DNA from 2 places in the Actinoplanes awajinensis subsp. mycoplanecinus genome. Region 2 is predicted to be linked to the other one. Evidence: riboswitches for the same ligand, from Rfam matches in the RefSeq annotation. Region 2 holds a riboswitch; the other holds the start of a gene.

Region 1 (10,332 bases), on a different contig from region 2:
ACGTTGCGTGTGAAGTTACGGCGCGCTCCGCACCCAAAGTCCCCACACAGCACCTCAACCCACCTTGCGTGGGGAGTTACGGCGCGCTCCGCACCCAAAGTCCCCACACAGCACCTCAACCCACCTTGCGTGGGGAGTTACGGCGCCCTCCGCACCCAAAGTCCCCACACAACACCTCAACCCGCTTTGTGTGGGGAGTTGCGGCGCGCTCCGCACCCAAAGTCCCCACGCAACAGCTCAACCTGCGTTGCGTGGGGAGTTGCGGTGGGGGTCGCGGGCGGACGCTCCGGGCTGCGGGTGGGACGGGGCTGTGGATCGGTCAGGAAACGAGAAGCGGGGTGAGAAGGGGCGGGCCTAGCGTGGATTTCGCGGGTGACCGCTACCAGCGAGGGGGAGGCAGTTGTGGGTTCGGAGCAGCAGGTGGGTGGGCGTGGGCCGGGGGCGTTCTCGCGGTGGGTGCAGCGGACCATGAACGGCCGGGCCAGTCGCCGGATTCGCGGCGGGAAGGGCTCGATGATGGGGATGGACGTGCTGGTGCTGAACACCGTCGGGCGCCGGAGCGGGCAGCCGCGGGAGACGCCGCTGGCCTGGTTCCCGGACGGCGGGGACGGGTGGCTGGTCGTCGCCTCGGGTGGGGGCGGGCAGCACCCTGACTGGCACGCCAACCTGGTGGCCCACCCGGACCGGGCGTCGATCGAACTGCCCGGCCGGGGTGTCGTGCCGGTGACGCCGCACCGGCTCGACGGCGCCGACCGCGAGCAGGCCTGGCAGCGCATCACCGCCGCGCAGCCCCGTATCGCGAAATATCAGGGCAAGTCCGCCCGCCAGTACCCGGTGATCCGCCTCACGCCGAACTGAAGCCGGGCCGCGCTTGAGCAGCCGGGCCGAGCTGAAGCCGGGCCGCGCTCGAACAGCCGGGCCGCGCTGAAGCCGGGCCGAGCTCAAGCCGGGCCGCGCCTGAGCAGCCGGGCCGGGCTGGAGCCGGGCCGCGCCTGAGCAGCCGGGCCCGGGCGAACGAGCGCGGGCCGCGGCGGCTCGTGGACCACGGGACGTGGGGTTGGGACCGTGACCACCCGCGGACGTCGCCCCGGAGGTCTTCGCGTTCTGGACGCGTAGCGGCCAGCGAAGACCGCAGGGGTCCCGGCGGGAGCGACGATCCGCACCCCAGCGGACGCACGACAAAAAGATCTTGATTTTGGGTTTCCCCGGCTGGCCTGAAACGGTCAGTCAGCCGACGACGGCCCCCTGTTCATGTTCGGTCACCAGGGTGGCCATGGCGTGCTCGACGACGCCGATGAGGACGGCCTTGACCGACTCACGGTGCCGGGCGTCGCACATGATCAGCGGAACCCGGGCCGGGATGGCGAGCGCCTCCCGCACCTCCTCCGCCTCGTAGCGCGGCGACTCGTCGAAGCAGTTCACCGCCACGAGGTAGGGCAGGTGCCGGTTCTCGAAGTAGTCGAGCGGCGCGAACGCGTCGGTCAGCCGGCGCGTGTCGACCAGGACCGCGGCGCCGACCGCGCCCCGGATCAACTCGTCCCACATGAACCAGAAGCGGGTCTGTCCGGGCGTGCCGAACAGGTAGAGGATCAGGTCGTCGGCCATGGTGATCCGGCCGAAGTCCATCGCCACCGTGGTGGTGCCCTTCTCGGGCACCTTGGAGGCGTCGTCGATCCCGGCGCCGGCCGCGGTCATCACGGCCTCGGTCGTCAGCGGCTCGATCTCGGAGACCGCGCCGACCAGGGTCGTCTTCCCGACGCCGAAGCCACCGGCGACGACGATTTTCGCGGAGGTGATCTCCGAAGAAGGCGTACCCGCCCGCTCAGAGCTTGCGAAGTCCACTCAAAACCCTTCCCAGCAGATCCATTCGCTGTGTGTAGCCCTTACGAGGAGCGGCACTGTGCAGCGTGAGCAAACCGTCGGCGACCATGTCGGCGACGAGGACCCGGGCCACCCCGAGAGGCAGGCGGGTCAGCGCCGCGAGTTCGGCGAGCGATTGGGCTTTCGGCTCACACAACACGGCGATGCGGTACTTGTCATGCCCGGCGAAACGCGCTTCCTGTACGGCCGGCGGGCTGGCGACCAGGACCGCTTCGATCGGGATGTCCCGGATCGGCTCGGTCCGGCCGCGGGTCACCGCGTACGGCCGCACCAGGTTGCCCCGGGGATCGTGCGGCTCTGTCATGTCGCGGTCACCTCATCTCCACCGGGGCCCAGCGGCCCCGGCGCCTAGTGGCTGACGGCTTCGCGCGTCGCCGGTGACAACGCTGCACCGACGCGCTCCACCAGCAGAGCCATCTCGTAACCGACCTGACCGACGTCGCAACTGCGCGCCGCCAGCACGGCCATCGATGACCCGTCGCTGATGGACATCAGGAAAAGATAGCCGCTATCCATTTCGATGATGGTCTGCATGACCTTTCCGGCGGTGAACATCCGGGACGCACCGTCGGTCAGACTGACCACACCGGACGTGATCGCGGCCAGCTGATCGGCCCGGTCACTCGGCAGATCGCGCGAGCACGCCAGCAACAGACCGTCCGCGGAGACCGCGACGACGTGCGCGATACCCGCGATGCTGTCAGCGAAGTTGTTGAGCAGCCAGCCCATGTCCTGCATGGTGGGAGACCTGGTCACTGTTCGTTCTCCTTAGGAGCCTGTGGTGCCACGGCGGCGGAATCGGCGACGCCGTCCGTCCGTCCTCGCTGCACCCCACGGGTATACGCGGAGAGCAGTCCACGCACGTCGTCGGGGCTGCGACGGTTCTGTGCCCGGGGCGCCTCCTGCACCCCGCCCGGAATGAGTTGCGCCTGCGGGATGCGTTTCGGCAGGCCGGTACGGGTGATGCCGGCGTCCACCGGTGCGGCGGCCGCCATGGCGCGGTGCCAGCCCTCGTCCGCGGCGGTGCGCCACCGGTCCTCGGGGGCGGTACGGGGTCGGGGCACGGCGTGTCCCTCGGTGGTCGGAGCGGCGGCCGGCCGCTGCGGCGGTGCGCTGCCCGGCGCCGCGGAGACCGGGGCCGGAGCGTAACCGGCGGTCGGCATGCCACGCAGAGTCGGGGCTTCGACTTCCGGCTCGAACCAGCCGTGCTGCATCTCGACCTGGATCGGCGCCTCGATCGGTGCCGACGGCGCCGCCATCGCGTGGCCGTTGACCGGGCCGCCCGCCGTGGGCATGCCCACCTGCGGCGCGGTCCTCGGTGCGGCCAGCGGCGCGGTCCTCGGCGCGGTCAGCGGCGCGTCCCTCGGGAAGGCCGGCTGCGCGGAAACCGGCGCGTCCCTCCGGTAGGCCGGCTGTGCGGAAACCGGCGCAGAACCCGGCGCAGAACCCGGCGCGGAGACCGGTGGCGCCGAGAACGGCCGGGCCGAAACCGGCTGCGCGGAGATCGGCCGGGCGACCAGAGGCTGTGCGGAGATCGGCCGGGCGGTCAGCGGCTGCGCCGAAACCGGCGCCGCGGAAACCGGCGCCGCGGAAACCGGCGCGGCCGAGGAAGCGGGCACGAACAGCGGCGCCGACGGCAGCTCGGGCGTGGTCGGCTTCGGCACCCGGGTGGGCAGCGGCGGCCGGTCCGGTGTCGGCTTCAGATCCAGGTCGTCCTGCGGCCCGACCACCATCTGCGCCCACCGCGGCATGGCCTGCGACGGCGCCGGCGCGGACCGGATCGGCGGACGTACCTCGGCCGGACGGTCCGGACCGGCAGTGGTCTGCGGTGCCGGACCGGGCCGGGTCCAGCTGGCCGCCCGGCCGGGCGCGGCCGGCGCGCCGGGCAGCGCCACGATGTCGGGCGGCAGGGTGATCTCGGCGATCGTCCCGCCCTCGCGGCTGGGCAGCAGGCGCACCTCGATGCCGTGCCGGGCCGCGAGCCGGGCGATGACCGCGAAACCCATCAGCCGGAACGCACTGACGTCGACCTCGGTCGGCTCGGCCAGTCGCCGGTTGATCAGCTCCAGCTGCTCGGACGAGACTCCGAGACCGTGGTCCTCGACCTGGACCACGGCGTGGTCGCCGGACCGTCGCCCGTGCGCCATCACCACGGTCGTCGGCGGGGAGAACCGGGTCGCGTTGTCCAGCAGTTCGGCGATCAGCCGGACCACGTCGTTGACCGCGGCGGCGGTGACCGAGACGTCGGTGTCGATCGCACCGAACTCGATCCGGTGGTACATCTCCACCTCGGACTGGGCAGCCCGCAGCGCGTCGATCAGCAGCGCGTCCTCGCGGCGCGGCGCGCCCACGTCCGCGCCCGCCAGCACCAGCAGGTTCTCGTCGTTGCGGCGCATCCGGGTGGCGAGGTGGTCCAGGTCGAAGAGCTTGGCCAGCCGCTTCGGGTCCTCCTCGGTGCGCTCGATCTGGTCCAGCTCGCCGATCATCCGGTCGACCAGCGCCTGACTGCGCCGGGCCAGGCTGAGGAACATCGCGGAGACGCTGGTCCGCAGCGCGGCCTGCTCGGCCGCGACCCGGATGGCCTCCCGGTGCACCATGTTGAACGCCTCGGCCACCTGGCCGAACTCGTCGCGCTCGGCGAGCCGGATCGGGTCCCGGGTCTGCGCGATGATCCGGTCGACACCGCCCTCGCCCAGGCTCTCCACGTCCTGCAGCTGGCTGACCGCCTCGGGCAGGTCCCGGTGGGCCACCAGGAGCGCGCCCTCGCGCAGCCGGCGCAGCGACAGGTGCAGGTTGCGTCCGATGTAGAAGGCCAGCCCGATCGCGCCGAGCAGGACCAGCAGCACCACCACGAACTCGAGGGTGGCGCGCTGGGTGCTGGCTTTGCTCTCGTCCTCGGCGACCTGGACGACCTCGGTCTCGAGCTGGGTCTCGGCGCTCCGGAAGAGCGACAGGACCTCGGCGTACGTCTTGATCAGGTCGGTGGTCGTCACCGGCGAGGGCCCGGTGAGCCGGGTGACCAGGCCGTCCGCCCGGGCCACCGCGGCGTTCGCCAGGGTCGCCTCGATCAGACCGACCTGGTCGACGGTGGCGATCTGCCGGAAGTCGTCGAGCGCGTCCTGCCGGGAGGTCTGCGTGCCGATCAGCTCCTGCTGCCAGGCGGCGGTGAGCGAGCCGGTGGCGCGAACCACGTACGCGGCGGCCTCCTGGTCACCGGCGGCCGACTCGATCCGGCTGAAGGCGGCGAGAGCGCGCAGCCCGTCAGCCACCGGCCCCGGGTCGGCAACCTGGCTCACCGCGTCGTCGTAATCGGACAGTCCGTCAAGGATCTTGCCGTACTGCTGGATCGCCGAGGCGACCGTCATGTCGTCCCGCGCGGACACCGAGGTCCGGATCGCGGCCAGCTCGCCGAGCTCGTCCTGGATCAGCTGGAGCCGGTCGCGCACCCGGACCGGCACATCGGTGATCTCGCCGCGGTGCTCGCGGAACAGCCGGACCTGCCCGTCCACCGCCGCGCTCGCCGACTTGAGCGGTTCGGCCGACGCCTTCGACGAGGTCAGGAACACGGCGGCGGCCATCCGCTCGCGGTGCAGCAGCAGGGTCAGGCCGGAGAGGTCGGTGCCCAGCTGGGTCAAATCGGCCACTCGGGCCGCGTCGGTGGCACGTCCGCGTACGTCGGCCAGCCGCACCGAGGCGAGCACCAGCACGGCCACCAGCGGAATGATCAAAAGTCCGGCGAGCTTGGCGCGGACGCTTGCGTCCCGCAACCGCGGGAAAGAAGCACGTCGCACAGCCAGGCCCGAGGATCCCGCGCTCACGACATCTCCTTCGCGATCGTCCAGCCTCACTGGGCACCCCGGAATATTGTCTTCGGTGACGCCGGCGCGAAGCCGTCCGAGGGCTGCGGTCCGGCCCCGTCCGGCGCGCGCAGCAAGGTCCGTGCCGTTATCGGCACGGCGGCGATTTCATCAGAACCCTGTGCGGTTTGGGAAGCCTGGATCCTCCCGGAAACCGCCGGGCTGTCCGGGTGGTAACCGCGCGCGAACTCCGCCCACAGCCGCCGTCGTGGCGTTGACGTGCGCAAATACCTCATTCGTGGCCACCCACGCGGCCAGAGCTGCCGCACACTTTCACGATTCCAACCACTATGTGAGAGTCCCGTCCCGCGTTTCACGTACCCGCGGCTTCTGAGCAGGGTTCTCACGTTCGCAAGGATTGGCACGACACGACGGACACGTTGTCCGTGGCAGACAGTGTCCACTCTGGAGGGTTGGTCTGGCAACCATTCCGTACGTCGCCTCAGAGTTACCGAGGGTTACCTTAATTGATCGATGTATTTCGATTGATGAAGATCCAGACTTTAGGCTGCCTTAAGAAGCCGGTCTCCCACTGGCGTACCGGCCACCGGATTACGTAACGTGCGCGGCATGGCATTTCGGAGCTGGGTGAAGCTGCTGGCCGCCACCGCCCTCGCGGCCGCGGTGATCGGAGCCGGCCAACTCGGCATCGCCTACGGACTCGGCGTCGTGCGACTCGACCGCATCCTGGATGTCACTGCGCGTGACCAATGGACCGCGCAGCTCGCCTGGGTCGCCTGGATCACGATGACCGCCGCGGCCATCGGCGCGACGATCGCCACCGGTTTGCGACCACGGTGGCTGCCCCGCCCGGTCGGCGGTGGCGGCGCGCTCGGCGTGGGCATCGCGGCCGGCCTCGGCTCGCTCGCCGTCCTCCCGCTGACCATGCAGCCGGCTCGGGCCGCTCAGGTCGCCGGGGTGCAGCCGGTCTTCGTGATCGGGCTGGCCGCCGGGCTCGGCGCGGCGGCCGGCATCTTCGCCGGCTGGGCCGCCGCCGCGAAGCCCGCCGCGCGCTGGAACGTGGCCGCACTGAGCTCGCTGATGTGGATCGTCGCGCTGGTCTCGGTCGTCCCGTCGCTGCTGCCCGGCCACACCCCGATCGCGATCCGGCTCGGCGTGCTGAGCGGCAGCCTGATCCCGGCGGCCGTGGCCGGGCACACCGCGTTCCTCACCATGCCGACGCTCGCCCTGCTGGCCGGGCTGGCGGTCGGCTGGGCGGCCCGCGGGAACCAGCTGCCGACGCTGGCCGTGGGCCTGGCCGGGCTGGCCGGCCCGGCGCTGCTGACCGTGGCGTACCTGATCGCCGGGCCGGAAGGCGCCGCGACCGGCTTCCGAGCCGACCCGTACTGGTCGGCGATGACCGCGTGCGGCGCCGGGGTGCTCGGTTCGGTGCTCGTCGCGATCGTCCGCGGCACTCCGGCCACCACTGCTTCTTCCGCGCCCGCGGCCGCTCCGGTTTCTCAACCCCCTTCGGTACGGGAGGAAGAGGATCCGCCGCCCGCTCTCCCGCACCGGGACGCGCCCGCGCAGTCGGCCATCGCCCAGGCCTCAGCCGCGGCGGCGGTGCACCCGGCCGACACCGGGGTGATCGCGACCGCGGCGGGCACGCCGAACAACCCGTTCTCCGGCGGCACCGGCAGCCCGTTCCGCTCCGGCGCGCCGTTCCCGCCCGCACCGGTCGCCGCGCCGTACCCGGCTCAGCCGGCTCCCACGCCGTACCCGTCCCACCCGGCGCCCACCCCGAACCAGGCGCCGCCGCAGGCGCCGGCCCCGGAGAACCCGCCGCGCTTCTCCGGCCAGCAGCCGACCCCGGCCTCCGGTGGCCGTGGCTGGCGCTCCCGGGGGAAGGCCACCCCGCCGCCGCCCCCGCCCGCGCCGGGCTCCGACTCGTTCAACGGTTTCACCGCGGGCCCGCCGAGCGGCCGGTCCGGCTCGGTCACGGCCGAGCAGCCCCGGGTCCCGGCGCCACGCGGTTCGGCGTCTCACGGGCCGGCGTCCCACGGTTCGGCGTCTCACGGGCCGGCATCTCACGGGCCGGTCGTGGAACCCACCTCGATCAGCGGCCCGCACGGCTCCGGCCCCGGGCGCAAGCCTCGCCAGGAAACAGATTATGTCGATTGGGTAAGCGGGCTCGGAGGGCAGTAAAACATTCGTTAACTCCGATGGAATGACTCGATTGAGAGCTACCGCGGCGCGGCACAGACCTAGACGATGGTCGATGTCCGAGGCCCATCCCCTCTCATCGCATCGGAGTTCGACGTGACTCATCCCCGCACGCTCCCCCGCTCCCTGCCGCGCGGTCGCAAGCTGCTGCTCAGCCTCGCCATGGTCTTCGGGCTGGCCGGCACCGCGCTGGTCGCACCCGCCGTGGTCGCGCCCACGCACACCTCGGCCGCGCAGGCCGCCGTCTACTCGACGTGCACGATCAGCCGCTGTTCGGCCGCGCGTACCGCGGTCACCGGCTGGTCCTCGCTCGGCTGGCCGACCAGCTCGGGCTGGTACTCGTGGCCGTACGGCAACTACAACTACACCGGCGGCACGTTCCAGAACCGCGAGGGCTACCTGCCGACGGCGACCTACAACGAATACGACGTCTACTCCCGCGCCCGGGGCGCCTCGCGTGACGCCTACCGGATCGTGGTCAACCGCAGCACCAAGGTCGCCTACTTCACCCCGGACCACTACGTGACCTTCTACAAACTCTGAACCCGATTTTGTACGTTCGCGGCGGCCGTCTGGTGACGGCCGCCGCGTCGCGTTCGGCCCCGCTTCGGTCCCGCTGCCGGGTCATCCGCAACCGGCGCGCAACCATTAGCACCCGGAACGCACTAAGGCACTGCAAATCGAAAAGTCTGAACAAGAAAGTCCCGACTAACGCTCAATCGCAGCGAGGGAATGACCGAAACACTTGCTGCCAGGGGATGACGAAGTCCGCTCGGCGAGAAGGGCAAACCCGGTGCGAACCGGGGACGCAAAGCCACGGGACCCACGAGGTCGGCCGGGCTACCACCGAACGAACAAAGGGACACGATCTATATGCGCAGCATGCTTCAGCTTCTTGGTGGCGTGGCCGTTGCCGGTGTCGTCGCGGCCGGCAGCACCGCCTTCACCGGCGCAGGTCTGACGAACGGCATCACCAACCAGAAGACCTTCCTCGGCGGCACCGTCTCGCACACCGTCGTCGGAGCCAACCTGACGGCGATGGCCTTCACCAACTCTGACATCACCGGCGCTACGACCAAGGTCACCGCGTTCACGCTGGACTTCAACGCCGATGCGCTCGGAAAGGCCGTGGCGATCAGCGGCATCACCGGCACCCCCGGCTCAAGCAACACAAACGACCCGGACGGCTTCACCTGCACCGTCGTCGGAGCCGCACCGACATACCGTTCCACATGCTCGGCATCGGTTGCCGGCGTTGCGAACGTCAACGGCTGGTACTCGACCTTGGGTGCCTTCAGCATCGAGGTTTCCTGACCTGAGGGCGTCCGCGCGGGATACCGTTTCCCGCGTCGGATCGCAGGCGAGCCATGCTCGCACTCCCCCTGGGATTGCCTACCTGTGCAGGTCAAACGTCTAGCCGCGGCCGCCATCCTTGGGATGGCGGCCATCGGCTTGTGGGGCATCGGCACCCATCAGGTCTCTTACGTGGTCACTCATGGCGTAAGCATGAACCCGGTTTACTTCGCTGGCGATTTCGTAATCATCGCCAAGTCCGATTCCTACGAAGTCGGGCAGATCGCCGCCTACCATGGTGCTGACGGCCGAGTGGAGGTCCTGCATCGGATCATCGACGGTGATGCCAAGAACGGATTTATTTTCAAGGGCGACAACAATGAATCCGTGGATGTCGATACCCCGAAAGGCGCCGATGTAATCGGACGAGCCGTTGTCCACGTCCCTAAAATAGGCACCTGGATACAGCCTCTCCTCAGCCCGACCGGACTTGGGATGCTCGGCTTCATGTTCGTCAGCGGCGGAGCTGCGGCGGCCAAGACGCGCCGAGAAATCCCCCGTGGCCGCCGCAAAAAGAGAGTCAAGGGCATGTCTGGGAAAGGCGGATCCTGGGCTGCAGGCGCGGCCGTGATCAAGGCTGTCAGCCGCCTGAACCCGATCCTCCGGCTTCTCGCCGTGGTGACCGCTCTTTGCGCGGCCGCGGGTCTCGTGCTCGGCGTGCTCGGGTGGATGAAGCCGGCCACCCAATCCGCCCCCAGCAGTGCGCTGGCCGGGGAGTCGATGACGTTCTCCTACTCGGCCAAGGTCGACTCGTCGGCGGCCTATGACGGCACCGTCGCCTACTCCCCCGATCCGATCTATCGCAAGCTTGCCGACTTCGTCGACCTGCGACTGCAGTACCAGGGCGAACCCGGCAGCATCACCGTCACCGCCCGCCTCTCCTCTCCCGCCGGGTGGCACTCGACGATGCAGTTGTCGCAGGACCGGAAGTTCACTGCCGAGCGCTACACCGGCACGGTCCTGCTCGACCTCGACGGCATCAACGAGCGGGTCCAGGCCGCGGGCAAGGCGATCGGTACCGACCTCGGCCAGATCACCATCGCGGTGACCGCGCATGTCGAGCACGGCGACGGGTCCT
Region 2 (10,332 bases):
GTGGCTCAGCCTCGGCACGGTCGCCGCGATGGTCCTGCTGCACGTCACGATCGGCGCGCGGCTGATCCGAACCGGTCGGGACGACGTGCTCTCGTTCGTCGTCCTGGCCTGTCACATCGTGCTGTTCGCGGTGGTGGCGATCGCGATGCCGGTCGCCACCTGGCTGCTCTTCGTGATCATCCCGATGGCCTTCCAGCTGGCCTCGCTGCGGGTCGCGATCGTCGCGGTGGTGGCGGCGAACGCGGTGCCGGTCGTCGCCGATCTGGTGACCGGGTCCGGCAGCGTGCTGATGGACCTGGTCATCGCGGCGATCTCGGCAACCGCCGGCATCCTGCTCGGATTCTGGATCATCCAGGTGATCCGGCAGAGCACCGACCGCGCCAACCTGATCGCCGAGCTCGAGGCGAGCCGTGCCGAGGTGGCCCGGCTCTCCCACGAGGCCGGCGTCACCGCCGAGCGGACCCGCCTGGCCGGCGAGATCCACGACACCCTGGCGCAGGGCTTCACCAGCATCATCACGCTGGTCCAGGCCGCCGATCCGGGGCTGCGCGACGAACGCCTGGCGCTCGCGGTCCGCACCGCGAAGGAGAATCTGGCGGAGAGCCGGTCCCTGGTCGCCGCCCTCGCACCGTCCGCGCTGGATTCCGGTCTGCTGGATTCGGTACGCCGCCAGGCCGCGCGGTTCACCGAGGAAACCGGAGTTCAAGCCCTATTTCGTACGACGGGGGAGCCCCGCGATCTGCCGACCGCCGTGGAGGTGGTGCTGCTGCGGGCGGCTCAGGAGGCACTGACCAACGTGCGTCGGCACGCCCGGGCGAACGAGGTGGGTGTGCTGCTCGCCTATTCGCCGGTCCCGGCCCCGTCGGCGTCGGCTTCTCTGGCGCCGGCTTCTTCGCCGTCGGCTTTCCCGGCGCCGGCTTCTCCGTCGTCGGCTTTCCCGGCGCCGGTGTCTTCGTCGTCGGTGCGCGTGGTGGTGCGGGATGACGGGTGCGGGTTCGATGCCGGGGCGGCGGGCGGGTTCGGGCTGCGCGGCATGCGGGCACGGGCCGAGCAGGTGGGCGGCACCTTGACCGTGCGCAGCGATCCGGACACCGGCACCACCGTCGAACTGGAGGTCCCCGCGTGATCCGGATTCTGCTCGTCGACGACCACCCCGTCGTACGCATGGGGTTGCGCGGCATGCTCGACGCCGAACCGGACCTGACCGTGATCGGCGAAGCCTCCTCCGGTGCCGAGGGCGCCGACCTCGCGCTCCGTGAGCGTCCCGACATCGTCCTGATGGACCTGCGGATGCCCGGCGGCGACGGCGTCGAAGCGACCGGCCGGATCCTGGCCGCCGACCCGGGCATCCGGGTGATGGTGCTGACCACCTACGAGTCGGACCGCGACATCCTGCGCGCGATCGAGGCCGGCGCCTGCGGCTACCTGCTCAAGGACGCGACACCGGCCGAGCTGGCCGAGGCGGTGCGCGCGGCCGACCGGGGCGAGACGGTGCTCGCGCCGAGCGTGGCGTCGACGCTGGTCCGCCAGGTGCGGAGCCCGGCGCCGCCGGCGCTGTCGGCCCGGGAGACCGAGGTGCTGCGGCTGGTGGCGGCGGGACTGACGAACGCCGACATCGGCAAGCGGTTGTTCATCGCGGAGGCGACCGTGAAAACGCATTTGCTGCGTGTCTTCAACAAGCTCGACGTGGCGGACCGCACGGCCGCAGTGACCACCGCGATGCGGCACGACCTGCTCTAGCGGGACGCGCGGGACTGATACACGGCAACCGCGGTGATCGATGGGCGCGGAAACCGGGAACAGCCGGATATGGCCGCCGGTGGCGGCCATACTCATCCGGTGTGACGCGTTTTAGCAGCTCAATGCGCTGATCACGGTCCGATCTTTCGGCCTCTCGCCCGATGGTGGCGATCAGAGGAGAAGCGCATGCGTTATCGGGTCCCCCCGCGGTTGTGGTCGCCGTCGAGGTTTCGGAGTGCACTCTCGGTTGCGGCCGCCGCGGCACTGGGCACGCTTCCGGGCATCTTCGTGTTCGCCCCACCCGCCCGCGCGGACGGCGAATACACCATCACGATCAGCGTCGAGGACACTCTGGCAGTGGAGGGCACGTCGGGCCCGAGCGGTGAGTACATCAACGTCATGCTGAGCCCTCCGCCGGATGCGCCGGTCACCGTGCACCTGGAGACCGAGGCCGATGGGACTGCGACCCTGGGCGACGACTTCATGGCGTTCGATGAAGATCTGACTTTTGACGCCGCCGAGACGCTCAAACAGGTGGCAGTGCAGATCCTGGGCGACGACATCTACGAACCGGGCGGGGAAACCTACTCGTTCGTGGTGGCGAGTCCCGGGAACGAGGTGGGGACGGGCGTCGGCTCGCACGAGATCACGATCCCGGACGACGACGACGCGCCGACGGTTGCCTCGCTCACCTTCGGCGACGCGCTGGACGAGGGCAGCGCCGAGGCGGGCCCGCACGACGTGCCGTTCACCGTGGAGCTGAGCAACCCCAGCAGCACCCCGATCATCCTGAAGGTGACCGGCGACGACGACACCGCGGTGCAGCCGGCCGGCACGGTGGGCGGCGCGGACTACGCCGTGCCGGACACGGTGACGATTCCCGGCGGCAAGAAGAGCGAAGAGTTCGCGGTGACGGTCATCGGGGACGAGGTCTTCGAGAAGGACGAGACCGCCGTCGTCTCGGTGGCGCCGGCGGACGGGCAATCCCCGGTGTCCGGCGAGGCAAGCGCCACGCTGACCATCACGAACGACGACCACGCGCCGGGGGTGGCGGTCCCGGCGCTCACCCAGGCCGAGGGCACGACGATGGTGCTCGACGCACTGGTGATCGGTGAGACGCAGGAACCGATCCCCTGGACCGCGTCGGTGTTCCCGGCCTGGGTCGAAGCCGGCAGCCCGGCGGCGTTTGCCGATTTCTCCGCCAGCGTGGTCGCCTCCGGAACGATCCAGCCAGGAGACGGGCACGTCGATCTGGGCACGGTCAGCCTGGCCGAGGACCAGGCCGACGAATTCGCGGAGACCTTCAACGTCGTGGTCGATCTGGGCAGCCTGAACATGAACGGGTACCCGTTCGGCAACCTGGAGACGATCGAGGACAAGGATTCCGACCTGCCGCCGCTCATCGTCGGGTCCGACCCGGTCACCCTCAAGGAGGGCGCCTCCTTCGACGTGCCGTACTCCCTCGACTTCGACGACGTGCCCGGCAACACCGCCACCAGGACCGAAAAGCCGGTGTCGGCGAGTTGGACGCTGTCCTCCGTCGATGCCGTCCACGGCTCGGACTACAGCGGCGAGACCAGCGGCACCCTTGCCTTCGAGCCGGGCTCGACCGCCGGGAGCATCCACGTGACCACCGAGGCCGACGCCGACGTGGAGACCGACGAGACCCTCAGCCTCGCGCTGAGCGATCCGCAGAATGCCGGCGACCTCGTCGGGAACCCCGTCCCCATCACCATCACCAACCAGGTCCGGCCGGACTTCACCGTCACGTCCGAGGTGGCGGCCACCGAGGGCCAGGCGGATCCGGCCACGTTCACCGTCACGCTGACCGAGCCGGCCGCCGAGGACGTGCACTTCGACGTCTCGATCGCCGACCAGAGCACCGCCGCGGGGGACTACACCGCGCCGCCGGTCGAACTGACGATTCCGGCCATGTCCGAGACCGGCGAGATCAAGGTGCCGATCCTCGACGACGAGGTCTACGAAACCACCGAGACAGCGACTCTCACCGTGGTCCTGGCCGGCGAGGAGGCGGGCTCGACCGCCACCCTTTCGATCGAGGACGACGACACCGCCCCGACGCGACTGGACGTCAGGACGTTCGACCAGGAGGAGGGCGCCCACGTCGAACTCGGCGCCGACGTGAGCAACGCGGGGCAGGACTCGATCCCGTGGACCGCGGAGGTGAAGCCGGGCATGTCCGGCGACCCGGCGGAGGCCGGCGACTTCACCACCGGTGACCTGGTGCTCTCCGGTTCGATCGAGCCCGGGGACGACCATATCGACCTGGGCGCCGTCGATCTGCTGGTCGACCAGACCGACGAGTTCCCGGAGACCGTGGACGTCGTCGTCAAGCTGGGTGTCGACGGCGCACTGGGCACGTTCTCGGCGACGTCGACCGTCGAGGACGCGAGCACCGAGCTGGGACCGAACGTCATGGCGCCCGACCCCGCCCGGATTGTCGAAGGCCAGAGCGCCTCGCTCCCGGTCCGGCTCAGCTTCGCCGGCATGCCGTGGAACACCGCCACCAAGACCGAGAAGACGGTCGAGGTCGACTACACGCTCAACCCGGAAACGGCTGAAGGCACGGCTACCGAAGATGTCGACTACACGGGTGACACCTCCGGCAAGCTCGTCTTCGCGCCGGACCAACTGTCGGAGCCGATCACGTTCGAAACCGTCGCGGACGACGTCGAGGAGGGCGGCGAAACAGTACTCGTCGATCTGAGCAACCTGGTCAACGCCTCGGGGAGCAACCCGAGCCAGACCGCCGCCACGATCGTCGACTCCGCCGACCTGCCGACCTTCAGCGTGACCCCGGAGGTGCGCGTGACCGAGGGGGACGACGCCTATGCCCGGATCACCGTCACGCTGAGCGCCGCGGCGCCGGGCGACGTCGAGTTGGACATGTCGATCGGGGACGGGATCGCCGACAGCGACGACTTCTCCTCGCCGGACGACGGGATCCTGACCATCCCCGCCGGACAGCGAACCGGCACGATCGACATACCGATCACCGACAACGAGGTGTACGAGTACACCGAGGACATAGCGGTGACGATGAGGCTGCTCGACGACGAGACCGACGCGACCGGGGCCGAGCAGACCAGCAAGATCATCATTGCCGACGATGAGTCGGTACCGACGATCACGCTCAACGCGGCGCCGGGTGCGGAGGGCGACGAGATCGACGTGATCGCCACGCCGAGCGGGCCGGCGCAGAACGACATGCTCTACGACCTGACGTTCACCGGCGCGACCAGCGGCGGGGCGAACCCGGCCGAGGCCGACGACTACTCGGTGGACGACGTCGAGACGTTCGGGTTCATCGCCGGGGGCACTGCGGGCCCGGTGTCGATCCACACGATCTACCTACTCGACGACGCCATCGACGAGCCGGTCGAAACCCTGACGATGACCGCGACCAATACGACCGTGGAGGGGGTCGACCCGGTCGTCACGACGTACACCATCACGGACGACCCCGCCGACCTGCCGCCCACCGTCTCGGTCGGGGACGTGAGCGTGCAGGAGAACGCCGGCGTCGCCGACGTACCGGTCCGGCTCGCCTTCACCGGCGGCAACGGCGCGACCGCCAGCGAGCAGCCGGTGACAGTCGCTTACCGCATCCTGCCCGGCACCGCGGACACCGCCGACTATTTCGCCACCGCCGAGGGCTCGTTGACCCTGCCGACCGGCGGGCGCGATGCCGTAATCCACATCCCGATCGTCGACGACATCCGCGTCGAGACGAGCGAGTACTTCCAGGTCCAGGTGCTGTCGGCCAGTCCGGCCGGCGCCACCGTCGGAGCGGGCACCGGCACCGTCACCATTCTGGAGAACGATCGGAACCTGCCGGTGCCGTCGTTCGCGGTGACCGGCGACGTGCTTGCCGCCGAGGGCGGCACCGCGAGCTTCAAGGTCACGCTCAGTGCGCCGGCGCAGGAGGCCGTCGACTTCACCGTCGGCATGCAGCCGGGCACCGCCACGCCCGGCGGGAACGACGATGGCGAGACCGACTACACCGACCCGCCACGGGCGCTGCGGATCCCGGCGGGCAGCACGAGCGCCACGCTCGACGTGCCGATCCGCCAGGACACTGTCTGGGAGGGCGACGAGTCGGCCCGGCTGTCCGTGGAACTCGCCGCCGGCGAGTTGGACGCCGCCGGCCCCGCCCAGCAGGGCCAGCTGACGATCACGGACGACGAGACCAAACCGGCGATCACGCTGAACCAGACCTCGGCGGCGCTCATGGAGGGTGACACGTTCGAGCTGGCCGGAACGATCACGGGGGTGGCGCAGCGCGACCTGACCTTCGACAGCCCGGTGGTCGCCACGTCCGCCGAGAACACCGACTACGACCTGACCGACGACGAGGTCACGATCCCGGGCGGCACGCTCAGCGGCAGCAAGGTCAAACTCGGCTCGATCCACTTCAACCGGGACGCCACTGACGAGGACACCGAGACTCTCAGGGTCTCCTTCGGCGGGAACGTGCTGACCTTCCAGGTCGCCGACGACCCGGCCGACACCCCACCGGCTGTCACGATCGGCGACGCGACGGTGGGGGAGAGCGACGGGTCGGCCGAGCTGGCCGTCTCCCTGACCTTCAGCGGAGGCACCAAGGCGACCGAGCGGACCATCACCGTGCCCTGGGCGACCGTCGCCGGCACGGCCGACGCGGGCAAGGATTACACCACGTCAAGCGGTCAGCTGACGCTGACCTCACCGTCTTCGACGGACACCATCCGCATTCCGGTCCTGGCCGACAAGCGGGACGAGGCGACCCAGACATTCACCGTACGACTGGGCGCGCCGTCCCCGGCCGGCGTCACCCTGGCCAAGCCGGACGGCAAGGTCACCATCACCGATGACGACAAGCCGTCCGCGCCCACGCTGACTGCACCGGCCAGCATCGTCGGCCCCGGGCGGGTAACCCTGTCCGGGGTCGCCGGGGCGAACGCCCAGGTCGAGTTGCTCCGCGCGGTCGGCACGTCCGGTGGCTCGTTCCGGGAAGCGATGACGACGACGGCTGACGACGACGGGGTCTACCGGTTCACCCTCACCTTCGCCCTCGGGTACCGGGTGATGACCAGGGCCAACAAGCTGACCTCGCCGGTCCGTACGGTCTCGGTGAAACAGGACCCGACCCTCGTGGTGGTCTCGTCCTCGAAGGGCACCGTGACGATGGCCGTCCGGGGCGACCCGGACGAACCCGGCCAGCGGGTGATCATCCAGCGCCGGGTGTCCGGCGAGTGGCGCGAGGTCGACACCGGCGAACTCAACCGGGCCGGGAAGTACACCACGACGCTGCGATCGCTGAAGTCCGGCGGTACGTACGTGTACCGGGCGGTGATCGCTTCCACGCCGTCGATCGGCGTGCTCTCCGGCGCTTCGGACACCGAAACCGTCAAGGTCAAGTAACCCGGGTTCCCCGCTGGCAGCCGTTGTCGTGGGTACTCTCGCGCCCGGCCCGACCTCCGTGACCCCCGAGCACGTGAAGGTCTCTCTGCCGGAAAAAGGCGTTCCGCCGAAAAGGGGCTGATATGCCGGTTAGATTACGTATGGCTCCGCCTCACGTGGCTCTCATGTCCCGTGTTTGCGCTGCTGAGGGCCGGTTCGCCGATGCCCCCAACCGCCCCAAGGTGCGGTACCCGAACAGGCAGCCTCGTCGGGTGACGAGGACGCAAAGCCAGGGGCCTCCCCGCTGGAGGTTGCCCAGCCGCCGAAGGAGACAGGAAGAGAATGCTTCATCGACCCATCCAAGCGGCGTCGCACGAGCGAGTGCCGGTCACGTTCTGGGGACGACCTCGGATCCGGACAGTCCTGGCGACCGTCGTCGCCGCCGCGGTGGGAATGGTGCCCGCGGTCATGGTGGGTTCGCCGGCGCTGGCGGCCAACCCGTCCTCCGTTGACAACCTGACGATCAGCAACGCCGGAAGCTGGGAAGGTAGCAAGGTCACCTTCACGATCACCTACACGGGTGCGGCGCCGGCTGACTTCACCTTCGCGGCTTCGGGTGGCACGGCGACCGGTGTCGCCTCCTTCACCGCCGCCAACCCTGGCGCCATTCCCCCCGTCGCCGCCAGCACCACCACTGACACCGAGGACTACTCCACCACGCTGAGCCGGACCGGGACCATCACCTTCCCCGGGACGTCGTCGAGCGGCTCCAACACGATCACGATCAGTGCGGACACCCAGGCTGACGCCGGCGTAGCCGATGAGACGTTCAACCTGGTAGCGACGGACACGCTGGGTAACACCAAGTCCGGGACCGGAACGATCTGGGCGGTCGCCGACGCCGACTACCCGACCTACACGGTTTCACCGTCGACCTCGACCGTGGCGGAGACCGCGTCCAAGGACGCCGCAGGCGCGACCGTGCAAAAGAAGGTCACCGTCACCGCGACGCTGAACAAGGTTCTGCCGCACCCGCTCACCATTCCGGTGGCTACCGCCGATGGTGGGAGCATGACCGTCTTGAACAACGCCGTCTCTGGCGGTGGAGTTCTGCGGGACTACGACGCGCTCCCGTCGACGGCGCTGTTCACCATCCCCGAGTACACGTACACCGGTACCACCACCGTCCAGCTCTACGATGACAACATCGACGAGACGGCGACGAACCAGTCCTTCACCGTCAACGCGACGGACACCCCGGTGGTGCTGAAGTCGGGCGTCGGCGCCAACACGGCCACCATCGCCATCACGGACGACGACGCCGCACCGGTGGCGACCATCGGTGACGCCATGGCGGCCGTGACCGAGGGTGGTGCCCTCAACTTCCCGGTGACCCTGGACCGGCCTTCGGACTCGGCCAGCCTGGCGATCGGCTACTACGCCACCGCCGGAACGACCCGGGACGACTCGACGGCGGCCGCCACCGCGGACATCACCACCCCTTACACCAGCGGCGTCCCGGGATCGGCGACGATCCCGGCCTACGCGACCACGCGGACGATCGCGGTCCCGACGGATGACGACGGCACCTTCGAGGGCACGGAGAACATCAAGGAGGTCATCACCGGCGGGACCGGTGTCACCCTCGGCACCAAGACCACCGCCGTGGGCCTCATCAACGACAACGACCCGGGTCCGGACGTCGCGCTCACGACCGTCAGCGGTGCCTCGCTGCCGGAAGGCGACTCGGGCGAGAAGGTGCAGAAACTCAAGCTGACGATCGACGCCGGCACCTACCCGGTGCCGATCAAGATCGACTGGGCGACCAAGGACGGCACCGCCAAGGCGGGCTCCGACTACAAGGCCACCTCGGGCACGGTTACGATCCCCGCGGGCGTCGTCCCGGGGACCTGGAAGGAAGAGATCCCGGTCACGCTCTACGGTGACACGGTCCTGGAGGGCGACGAGGCCTTCGATCTCGCGATCTCCAGTTCCACGAGCACCATCGGCAACGCCGGGGACTTCAGCACCACCATCACCGAGTTCGGGGAAGGCGACGCCAAGCCGACCTTCAACGTCGGCGACGTCTCGGTCACCGAAGGCAACAGCGGCACCACGCTGGCCCAGGTACCGATCACCCTGACCGGTGCCGCTCCGACCGACACCGTCTTCACCACCTCGTTCAACCCGGCGCCCAGTGTGGACACCGCGGTGGACTCGGGCACCTTGGCGGGCGACAACGACTACGACCAGCCGACCGTCTCGTCCGTGACGATCAAGGCCGGGGACAAGACCGGGACGCTGAGCATCCCGATCAACGGCGACACGGTGTACGAGAAGGACCAGAAGTTGACCGTCGGCATCACGACGGCCAGCTCGGACGTCACTGCCACGGACACGCCGTTCGTCAAGCACCTCGCGGTGGTCACCATCGGGAACGACGACGCCCAGCCGACGCTGGTCTTCACCACCGGTAACGTGAGCGAGGGCCAGTCCATCGGGGTCACCGGCAAGATCGTTGGTGTGTCGGAGTACCCGTACAACGTCGGTCTCACCGTGGGTGGTGCCGCAACCAACCCGGCCACGGTGGACACGGACTTCACGGCTCCCGACACCCTCGCGACCGCGACGGTCCAGGTTCCGCGTGGTTACACCGGAGCGCTCACCGACATTCCCATGGTCGGCGGCGGCTACACCTGGTGGATCCAGGCGCTCGACGACCAGATCGACGAGCCGGCCGAAGGCTTCAACGTCACCGCGAACGAGAAGACCGGTGCGCTGACCGGCTTCGCGAACTCGGTCGGCACCTACAAGATCGCCGATGACCCGCTGGACCTTCCGCCGGCGGCCTCCATCGGTGACGTGACGGTCAGCGAGAAGGACGGCACCGCTGACGTCCCGGTCAACCTGACCTTCACCGGTGACGCCACGTCCACCGTGCAGAACGTGACGCTGCAGTACGACACCGCGGACGGCACGGCCAAGCAGGGCAAGGACTACAAGCTCACCAAGGGCACCCTGACGGTTCCGCCGGGCACGATGAAGGCCTGGATCAAGGTCCCGGTCATCGACGACTGGGACAAGGAAGACAACGAGACCTTCTCGGTCCGGATCACCAACGCCAACCCGCAGGGCGCGCAGATCGTCAACGGCGATGCGACCGTCACGGTCACGTCCGACGACAGCGCG

The links. Region 2 has a riboswitch for cyclic di-GMP ahead of ADL15_RS01555 (Calx-beta domain-containing protein). Riboswitches for the same ligand answer to the same signal wherever they lie in the genome.
Region 1: another riboswitch for cyclic di-GMP. It lies ahead of ADL15_RS11905 (hypothetical protein); the one in region 2 lies ahead of ADL15_RS01555 (Calx-beta domain-containing protein).

What each region holds. Positions count from the first base shown of each region.
Region 1 is NZ_LLZH01000085.1:792-11,123, reverse strand. Features, by position in the region: gene ADL15_RS11940 (nitroreductase family deazaflavin-dependent oxidoreductase) at 403-858, shown strand; gene ADL15_RS11935 (GTP-binding protein) at 1,228-1,842, opposite strand; gene ADL15_RS11930 (DUF742 domain-containing protein) at 1,823-2,185, opposite strand; gene ADL15_RS11925 (roadblock/LC7 domain-containing protein) at 2,230-2,637, opposite strand; gene ADL15_RS11920 (sensor histidine kinase) at 2,634-5,648, opposite strand; gene ADL15_RS11915 (hypothetical protein) at 6,309-7,883, shown strand; gene ADL15_RS11910 (ribonuclease domain-containing protein) at 8,064-8,444, shown strand; cyclic di-GMP riboswitch class I at 8,675-8,749, shown strand; gene ADL15_RS11905 (hypothetical protein) at 8,775-9,215, shown strand; gene ADL15_RS55285 (hypothetical protein) at 9,315-9,635, opposite strand; partial or broken gene ADL15_RS11895 (DUF5305 family protein) at 9,822-10,332, shown strand, end outside.
Region 2 is NZ_LLZH01000002.1:77,265-87,596, forward strand. Features, by position in the region: gene ADL15_RS01540 (sensor histidine kinase) at 1-1,126, shown strand, start outside; gene ADL15_RS01545 (response regulator) at 1,123-1,740, shown strand; gene ADL15_RS01550 (Calx-beta domain-containing protein) at 1,927-7,164, shown strand; cyclic di-GMP riboswitch class I at 7,392-7,470, shown strand; gene ADL15_RS01555 (Calx-beta domain-containing protein) at 7,486-10,332, shown strand, end outside.